Regions from separate parts of the Kineococcus sp. GCM10028916 genome, predicted to be linked through region 3. Evidence: predicted binding sites of a transcription regulator. Region 3 holds the regulator's gene; each other region holds the start of a gene.
What was found. Region 3 encodes LexA, which represses DNA repair genes until DNA is damaged. Its sites were predicted from a motif close to TCGAACANNTGTTCGA; they were not measured.
Positions count from the first base shown of each region.

Region 1: a site for LexA is predicted at 1,262-1,277, ahead of ACFQ46_RS23795 (glycoside hydrolase family 127 protein). Genes of this name have one in related genera too.
Region 2: a site for LexA is predicted at 727-742, ahead of ruvA (Holliday junction branch migration protein RuvA). Genes of this name have one in related genera too.
Region 4: a site for LexA is predicted at 641-656, ahead of ACFQ46_RS14160 (DUF6504 family protein). Genes of this name have one in related genera too.

Region 1 covers NZ_JBHTFM010000022.1:22,251-24,445, forward strand. The annotation lists gene ACFQ46_RS23795 (glycoside hydrolase family 127 protein) at 1-1,234, opposite strand, end outside; gene ACFQ46_RS23800 (LacI family DNA-binding transcriptional regulator) at 1,357-2,195, shown strand, end outside.
Region 2 covers NZ_JBHTFM010000001.1:112,515-114,709, forward strand. The annotation lists gene ACFQ46_RS00585 (dienelactone hydrolase family protein) at 1-657, opposite strand, end outside; gene ruvC (crossover junction endodeoxyribonuclease RuvC) at 1-22, shown strand, start outside; gene ruvA (Holliday junction branch migration protein RuvA) at 766-1,356, shown strand; gene ruvB (Holliday junction branch migration DNA helicase RuvB) at 1,356-2,195, shown strand, end outside.
Region 3 covers NZ_JBHTFM010000013.1:31-2,225, forward strand. The annotation lists partial or broken gene ACFQ46_RS11430 (methyl-accepting chemotaxis protein) at 1-266, shown strand, start outside; gene lexA (transcriptional repressor LexA) at 503-1,186, shown strand; gene ACFQ46_RS11440 (aspartate/glutamate racemase family protein) at 1,161-1,844, opposite strand; gene ACFQ46_RS11445 (ATP-dependent DNA helicase) at 1,876-2,195, opposite strand, start outside.
Region 4 covers NZ_JBHTFM010000016.1:70,147-72,341, reverse strand. The annotation lists gene ACFQ46_RS14165 (DUF6318 family protein) at 1-450, opposite strand, end outside; gene ACFQ46_RS14160 (DUF6504 family protein) at 805-1,209, shown strand; gene ACFQ46_RS14155 (SAV_6107 family HEPN domain-containing protein) at 1,269-1,700, shown strand; gene ACFQ46_RS14150 (DNA polymerase III subunit alpha) at 1,798-2,195, shown strand, end outside.

The DNA of each region.
Region 1 (2,195 bases), on a different contig from region 3:
AGCACGCGCAGTCGAACCAGGCCCGGCGGCCGTGGGTCGCGCTGCGTTCCTCCTCGGCGTGCGCACCGTGGCGCAGCTGCAGCGCGTTGACGTAGAAGTACTCCGTCCCGGCGAGGGAGACGCCGGGCAGGAACGCGTTGTAGAGGGTCCGTTCGACGAGGTCGGCGTAGCGGGAGTCCCCCGTCGCCAGCAGCATCCGCCAGGTCCACTGGACGCTGCCGATGGCGGCGCAGGTCTCGGCGTAGGCGCGGTCGGGGCTGAGCTCGTGGTGGTCGCCGAACTGCTCCCAGTCCCAGCGGGAACCGATGCCACCGGTGACGTAGGTCTTGGAGGCGAGCATGCCCTCCCACTGCCGCGTGAGGGCGGCGAGCAACCCGGCGTCGGAGGTCTCGGCCGCCACGTCGGCGGCACCGGCGGTGAAGTACACGGCGCGGACGGAGTGACCCTCGGGCGAGGTCTGCTCGCGCACGGGGACGCGGTCGGAGAAGTACGTGGGTTCCTTGCCGTGCAGCCGCTCGATGATCCCGGTGCCGCGGGCGTCGACGAACCAGGTGGCGAGGTCGAGGTACTCGTGCTTCCCCGTCTCGCGGAAGAGTTCGACCAGGCCCATCTCGACGACGGGGTGACCGTCGACCTCTTCCGTCTTCCCGGCGCCGAAGGTGACGACGAGGTGGTCGGCCAGCTTCACGGCGACGTCGAGCAGGCGGGTCTCGCCGGTGCCGCGGTGGACGGCGACGGCGGCCTGGAAGAGGTGTCCGGCGCAGTAGTGCTCGTGGCTCCAGGGCAGGTCGACGTAGCGCTCGCCCTTCCCGCGGACCTGCTGGACGGAGTCGAGGTAGCCGTCCTCGGCCTGCGCGGCGGCGACGACGTCGCTGACCTCGCGGATCCAGGCGAGGATCTGCTCGTCCGCGCCGCGCCCGTGCTCCCACCCGGCGGCCTCGAGCCACTTGTAGACGTCGGAGTCCATGAAGATCGGGCCCTTGACCTCGCCCTGCTCCGTCCCCGCGGCGATCCGCAGGTTGCGCAGGTTGCCGGCCGTCTCGAGCTTCTCGTAGCCCGTGCGGATGGCCTGACGGCGGTTGGCCTCCTGGCGTTCGAACCAGAAGCCGCTGGTGATGCGGGAGGCACCGAGCGGGACGGGGTGCAGGACGACAGCGGCGTCGGCCGTCGGCGCGGCGGGGGCGCCGGCGGTGCTGTTCACGGTCAGGTCGGGCCCAGCGGTCGTGCTGGTCATCAGCTCTCCATCGAGTCTCGGAAACGCCGGAACACGTTTTCTGCGGCCACCGTAGAACGCCGCACTGCCGTCGTCAAGGGACCTGTAGTCTGCTGCGACTCACAGGGATCGGAGGGCGAGCGATGACGGAAAGCACCGTTCCGGCTCGGATCGTCGACGTCGCCGCGCTCGCCGGTGTCTCCGCGGGGACGGCGTCCAAGGCCCTCAACGGCACCGGGCAACTGCGCGACGAGACGCGCGAACGGGTCCGCCGGGCCGCCGAGCAGCTCGGCTTCACCCCCGACTCCCTCGGGCGCGGTCTGTCCTCCGGGCGCAGCTACACCGTGGGGCTGATCACCACCGACAGCTTCGGCCGCTTCTCCATCCCCATCCTGCTGGGTGCGGAGAACGCCCTCGGGGCGGGCGAGATGAGCGTGCTGCTCTGCGACAGCCGGGACGACCCGCTGCGCGAGCAGCACTACCTGCGGACGCTGCTGGCCCGCCGGGTCGACGGGATCATCGTCACCGGCCGCCGCACCGAGTCCCGGGCCCCCATCGCGATCCCCGGTCACGTCCCGGTCGTCTACGCCTTCACCCCCTCCCAGGACCCCCGGGACACCTCGCTGACCATCGACCAGAGCGGCGGGGCCGCCGCCGCCGTCCGCCACGTCCTCGACCTCGGACGTCGCCGCATCGCCCACGTCACCGGTCCCGAGGACCACCACGCGGCCCGGGTCCGGCGCGCGGCCGCGGAGGAGACCGCCGGGGACGCCCTCGTCGGGCCGACCCTGCACGGCGACTGGAGCGAACGGTGGGGCCGCCTCGCCGCGGACCTGCTGCTGCGCAAGCACCCCGACCTCGACGCCATCACCTGCGGCAGCGACCAGATCGCCCGCGGCATCTGCGACGGCCTGCGCGACGCGGGCCGGACGGTGCCCGGGGACGTCGCCGTCGTGGGCTTCGACGACTGGGACGTCATCGC
Region 2 (2,195 bases), on a different contig from region 3:
CTCGGCCGACTCGGGCCGGTAGCTCGGGCGTTCGTCGTTGTAGAACGCGTGCGGGGCCGGGTAGACCTCCATCGTCACCTCGACCCCCGCCTGCTCGCGGATGCGGGCCTCGGTGGCGCGCACACCCTCCAGCGGGACGGAGGTGTCCTCGGCGCCGTAGTGGCCCAGCACCGGCGCTCGCAGGCCGGAGTAGTCGGTGTCCGGGCCGGGGAGCCCGTACCAGGGCACCGCCGCGCCGATCCGGTCGCCCTGCTGCGCGGCCAGGGTCAGCACGAAGCCCCCGCCCATGCAGAAGCCGACGACCCCGGCGCGCTCCGAGGTGGTCCCGGGCAGGTCGAGCAGGTACGTGACGGCCCCGGCGAGGTCGCGGGCCGCGTCCTCGGCGGGCAGGTCCGTGAGCAGCTGCGCCGCCTCGGCGGAGTCGTGGGTCGTGCGCCCGCCGTAGAGGTCCGGGGCCAGAGCCACGAAGCCCTCCCGGGCGAGGCGGTCGACGATGCCGGCGATGTGGTCGGTGAGGCCCCACCACTCCTGGACGACGATGACGCCCGGGCCGCTGCCGGACTCGGGGACGCGGAGGTAGCCGTGGGCGTGGCCGGACTCGGTGGCGCTGTCGAAGGTGACGTTCTGGCGGGGGTTCGCGGTCTTCTCGTGGGTCACGGCAGCACTCTGCCCCCAGGGCCCGCGCGGCGCGCCTGAGGGGTCGTGTCGGAGGAGCCGTCTAGCCTCTCGTACAAGTGTTCGTCGGGTGTCTCGGAGGTCGTGCTGGTGATCGCGTCGGTGCGTGGGCAGGTGCTCGCGGTGCGGCTGGACTCCGCGGTCGTGGAGGTGGGCGGCGTGGGGATGTTCGTCCTGGCCGCGCCCGCCACGCTGGCCGGTCTGCGCGTGGGCCAGGAGGCGTTGCTGCACACCACGTTGGTGGTGCGAGAGGACTCCCTGACGCTGTTCGGCTTCGCCGACGCCGACGAGAAGGAGGTCTTCGAGGTCGTGCAGACCGCCTCCGGGGTCGGGCCGAAGATGGCGCTGGCCATGTTGGCGGTGCACCGCCCCGACGGGATCCGCGCGGCCGTCGCGTCCGAGGACCACGCGGCCCTCGTCCGGGTGCCGGGCATCGGCAAGAAGACCGCCCAGCGCATCTGCCTGGAACTGGGGGACCGCCTCGGGCCGCCCTCGGGGTCGATCGCGCCGGCGGCCTCGCCCTCGGGCGGGGACGCGCGCAAGGACCGGGTGGTCGAGGCCCTGGTCGGGCTGGGTTACCCGCTCAAGCAGGCCGGTGACGTCGTGGAGGTCGTGCTCGACGACGACCTCGACGTGCCCGGCGTCCTGCGGGCGGCGCTGCGCCACCTGTCGGGTCGCTGATGGAGGACCGGCTGGTGACGACGGGGGCCGACGATCGTGAGCGCGCGGCCGAGTCCGCGCTGCGCCCCCACGGCCTCGACGAGTTCGTCGGGCAGAAGGTCGTGCGGGAGCAGCTCGCGCTCGTCCTCGACGCCGCCAAGGCGCGCGGGATGCCGAGCGACCACGTCCTCTTCTCGGGTCCGCCCGGGCTGGGCAAGACGACGCTGGCGATGATCGTGGCCTCCGAGATGGGCGCCCCGCTGCGCCAGTCCAGCGGTCCGGCCATCCAGCACGCGGGGGACCTCGCGGCGGTGCTGAGCTCGCTCGACGAGGGTGAGGTGCTGTTCCTGGACGAGATCCACCGGATGGCGCGCCCGGCCGAGGAGATGCTCTACATCGCCATGGAGGACTACCGCGTCGACGTCATCGTCGGCAAGGGCGCAGGGGCCACGGCGATCCCGCTGGAGCTGCCGAAGTTCACCCTGGTCGGGGCGACGACGCGGGCCGGCCTGCTCCCGGCGCCGCTGCGCGACCGGTTCGGCTTCACCGGCTACCTCGACTTCTACACGCCCGCGGAGCTCGTGCAGGTGTTGCGCCGCAGCGCTTCCCTGCTCGGGGTGCAGCTCACCGCGGAGGGGGCCGCCGAGATCGGCGGCCGCTCGCGAGGGACGCCCCGCATCGCCAACCGGTTGCTGCGCCGGGTCCGCGACTGGGCGCAGGTGCGGGGGTCGGGGATCGTCGACCGGCACGCGGCCCGGGCGGCGCTGGAGGTCTACGAGGTCGACGAGCGCGGCCTGGACCGCCTCGACCGCGCCGTGCTCGACGCGTTGTGCCGGCGCTTCGGCGGTGGACCGGTGGGC
Region 3 (2,195 bases):
TCACCGAGGTCATCGCCCGCATCGACGGGTTGCAGGCCACGATCGCCGCGGCGGTGGAGGAGCAGTCGGCGACGACGTCGGAGATGGTGCGCAACGTCACCGAGGTGTCTTCGGGGAGTCAGGAGATCGCGTTGAACATCTCCGGCATCGCCGCTGCGGCGGATCAGACCACGGCGGGGGCGACCCACACGGCCACCACCGCCGGAGAGGTCTCGCGCACCGCCAACGAACTCAGCGAGCTCGTCAGCCACTTCACCCTCGCCTGATCCACCCCCCCTCCGGACCCACCGGCGCCGTCCCGCACCCCGCGGGGCGGCGTCGTCCGGTGGTGCCCTCGACACGCCGGTTCGAACACGTGTTTGATCCTCGCCCCCCGGGTGACTACCGTGACGTGGATCGGACCCCAGGACGGGGCCCGGTCGTACGACTCACGCGGAACGACAGGGAGAGTGACGTGGCCGACGTGCTGGACGGATCCGGCGACACCGGACAGGTGGCGCCGATGGCCTCGGTCCACCACTTCCCCGACGGTCCCTACGGCCGCGACGGACTCACCCACCGCCAGCGTCGGGTGCTCGCCGCCATCCAGGAGTGCGTCGAGCAGCGGGGTTACCCGCCGAGCATGCGAGAGATCGGTCAGGCCGTCGGCCTCACCAGCCCCAGCAGCGTCGCGCACCAGGTGAAGACCCTCGAGAAGCTGGGCTACCTGCGCAAGGACCCGCGCCGTCCGCGGACCCTCGAGGTCGTCTCGCCGGCGTCGGCCCGCGGCACCATCGACGGGTTCGAGGCCACCGCGGCCGACGGCCGCCCGCGTCCGCGCTACGTCCCGGTCGTCGGCCGGATCGCCGCCGGTGGCCCGATCCTCGCCGAGGAACTGGTGGAGGACGTCTTCGCGCTCCCCGCGCAGCTCGTCGGCGCCGGTGAGCACTTCATGCTCAAGGTGGTCGGGGAGTCGATGATCGACGCCGCCATCTGCGACGGCGACTGGGTGGTCGTGCGCCAGCAGCCGACGGCCGAGAACGGCGACGTCGTGGCCGCCATGATCGACGGCGAGGCAACGGTGAAGGTGCTGCAGCGCAAGGACGGTCACGTCCAGCTGATGCCCCGCAACCCCCTCTTCGCCCCGATCGACGGCGACGAGGCGACGATCCTCGGCAAGGTCACGGCCGTGCTGCGAAGCCTCTGAGCGAGGTCACCAGTTCGACGGCCGCCTCGATCGCCAACCGGGGCGAGGTGAGGACCGGCACGTGCAGGTCGCGCAGCAACGGCGCCGCGTCGACCATGCTCGCCTGGGCCAGGACGACGACGTCCACGGGCGGGTCGAGCGCCCGCACCTGGGTCCGGACGGCCTCCGCGACCCCGGTCGTGTAGGTCAGGACGTCGCCGGACTCGAAGGACGAGAAGGTGTCCGGGCAGCGGACCTCGATCAGCTGCACGGCCCGACCGGTGGTCTCCGCGCACTCGCGCAGCAGCGGCAACACGGTCGCCGCGGCCTCGTCCAGCGAGCTCACGACCGCGATCCGCCGCCCGGCCAGGACGGCGGCCTCGGCCATCGGGCGGTCGACCCGGACGACGCGCAGACCCATCTCGGCACCGACGGCCTTGGCCGTGGGGCCGACGGTCGAGCAGGTGCAGACGACGACGTCCGCGCCCTCCCCCACCAGTCGGCGCAGCCGGTCGGCCAAGGCCGGACGGACGCTGTCGATCCCGCGGTCCCGCGCCGTGGTGAGCAGGCCCGTGTCGACGAGGTGACGGTCGGCGACGGTGTCGTCCCGCTCGTTCAGGAGATCGCGGAAGGCGCGCACGTGGGCGTGCGCGGTGTGCAGGAAGCCGACGGTGGCCACCTCACGAGCATGCCACCCCGGACGCACGGCGTCAGCCACCGCTACCCAGACGCCGCAACGCCTCCAGCACGGTGGGGGTCGAGGTGGTGGACCAGAAGTCGGGCAGGCTGTCGCGCAGGAACCCGCCGTAGCGGGCCGTCGCGAGCCGCGAGTCGAGCACCGCGACGACACCGCGGTCACCGGTGGCCCGGATCAACCGCCCCGCCCCCTGGGCGAGGCGCACCGCGGCGTGGGCCGCCGAGACGGACACGAACCCGTTGCCGCCGGCCGCGTCGACGGCCCGCGCGCGGGCCGACATCAGCGGGTCGTCGGGTCGGGGGAAGGGGATGCGGTCGATGACGACGAGGGAAC
Region 4 (2,195 bases), on a different contig from region 3:
TGGGTTCCAGGAGTCAACTCGGGTGCCGGTGAACTGGACGATGAAACCGTCTGATGAGTACCCCTTGCTGCGATATTCATCGATTTCAGCGGCGTAGAAGGTGCATCCACCACAGTTGGGATCAGAGATCGACCGCAGCAACGTGGGGTCTCCCGTTGCGCGTGAGTAGTTCAGGACCCGCGTGAAGTAGGCCGCGAACGTCCCGGCCCCGTCCACCGTGAACGTCCGACTCAGGTCGTCCTGCTCCGGGACCGGGAAGTCCTTCGTCGCCACCGGGGTCGGCGTCGCGACGGGCGTGGCCGACGGCGTCGGGGTCGCGACGGGGCCGCTCGTCGCGGTGGTCGTGGAACTCGCGACGGGTGCGGCGACGGTCTCGTTCGAACACCCGACGAGCAGGCCGGTGGCGGCGAGTGCGACGAGGGGTGCGGCGGCGCGGTGAAGCTGGATCACTGCGGCACGGTCGCACGGTCGTGGCTCTCGGAGGCACCGCCGGACGGCGTCTGTGGACAACCTGTCGGCCGTTCGGGTGACCCCTCACGAGCGCTCACCCTCCGTCCCTGGGGAGGGACTCTCCGCTCTGTGGATGACCCGGTTCACCGTTGACGACCCCTGAGTGGGGTGGTGTAGCTTCGAGTTGCGTTCGAACCGGTGTTCGAACGTGGTGACCGCCCGGTGGCGCGGTCCGGGGGGAGGGGAAGCTCCGCGGGCCGCGCTCCGGGCGTGTCGTCGCGGGCCGCTTCCCCCGGCTCGCCGCGCTGCGGGTGATCCACCGCAGCGCCGGCTCGAGTGGGGAAGGTGACAGCGGTGCGACGGTTCTTCGACGAGGTCCACGTCCGGTCCGGTGCGGTGGGGGAGGCGCCCGACGAACCCGCCCAGTTCGTCTGGCACGGACGGCTCTACCTCGTGCGCGCGGTCCTGTCCCGGTGGCGTGAACGCAGCGCCTGGTGGGAGCACCCGGCCGTCGCCGCCGTCCACGGGGACGGCCCGACGGGAGGCGGTACGGCGACCGCGGTCCGTCCCGTCCTCGAGATCGGCGACCTCGAACGCGAGGTCTTCCGCGTCGAGGCCAGCGTCGGGCGCTCCGGTGCGGTCGGTGTCTACGACCTCGCCCGACGCGTCCCGCCCGGAACGGCGGCTGTGTCGGAGGGCGCTGCTACTCCTTCTCCTGACGGATCGGACGGCTGGCAGTTGCTGCGCGTCAGCGACTGACCCGCCGCCCGACCCCTCACCGAACCGCACCAGACCGACCGATCACGGAGGAGAACGCGATGCCCGCCACCCTCGACGTCCCCCAGGGTCTCCCGCGCCCGCTGACCACCGCTGCTCTCGACCTGCTCGAGCGCTGCGAGGACGAACTGCTCGTCGCCCTGCGCTCCGACGACACCGCCGAGCGCTACGTCCACGCCCACCTCGCCGCCCTGCGCGCGGGCGCTGCCCTCGTCGCCGTCCACGGACGTCCCACCAGTCCCCGGCGCAGCGGCCCCCGCAGCGTCTGGGAGATGCTCCCCGCCTTCGACCCTGCCCTGCAGGCGTGGGCCGAGCGGTTCGCCGCGACCGCCCCGTTGCGTTCCGCGGTCGAGGCCGGCCGGACCGGCGTCGTCGACGAGGCTGCCGCCGAGGAACTCCTCACCGACGCCGAGCAGTTCCACCGCGTCGTGGAATCGCTGCTCGGGCTCAGCGCCCTCCCGCTGGCCGGCTGACCGCCGCGGGCGACCACCGGCGGACGCGCCCGCGACCCAGCACCTCGCACCACTCCGCTCGGCCTTCCCCACGGGCGCGTTCTCGAAGGACGTCCCCATGCGCACCACCGCACCCTCGAACTCCCCGTTCACGCACCTGCACGTGGCCTCCGGCTACTCGCTGCGCTACGGCACCTCGACCCCGACCGCTCTGGTCACCCGGGCCGCCGAACTCGACATGCCGACCCTCGCCCTCACCGACCGCGACGGTCTCTACGGCGCCGTGAAGTTCGTGCGCGCCTGCAGCGAGGCGGGGATCACCCCCGCCCTCGGCGTCGACCTCGCCACCGCCCCCAGCGGGTTGGTCGACGGTCTGCCGGCCTGGGCCGATCCCTCGGTCGCCCTGCGCCGCACCACCTCCCGCAACCCCACCCGCGGTGGGGCGGTCGTCGACCCCCGGCTGCCCCGGGTCACCGTGCTCGCCCTCGGCGCCGACGGCGCCGGCGCCGCTCGCGG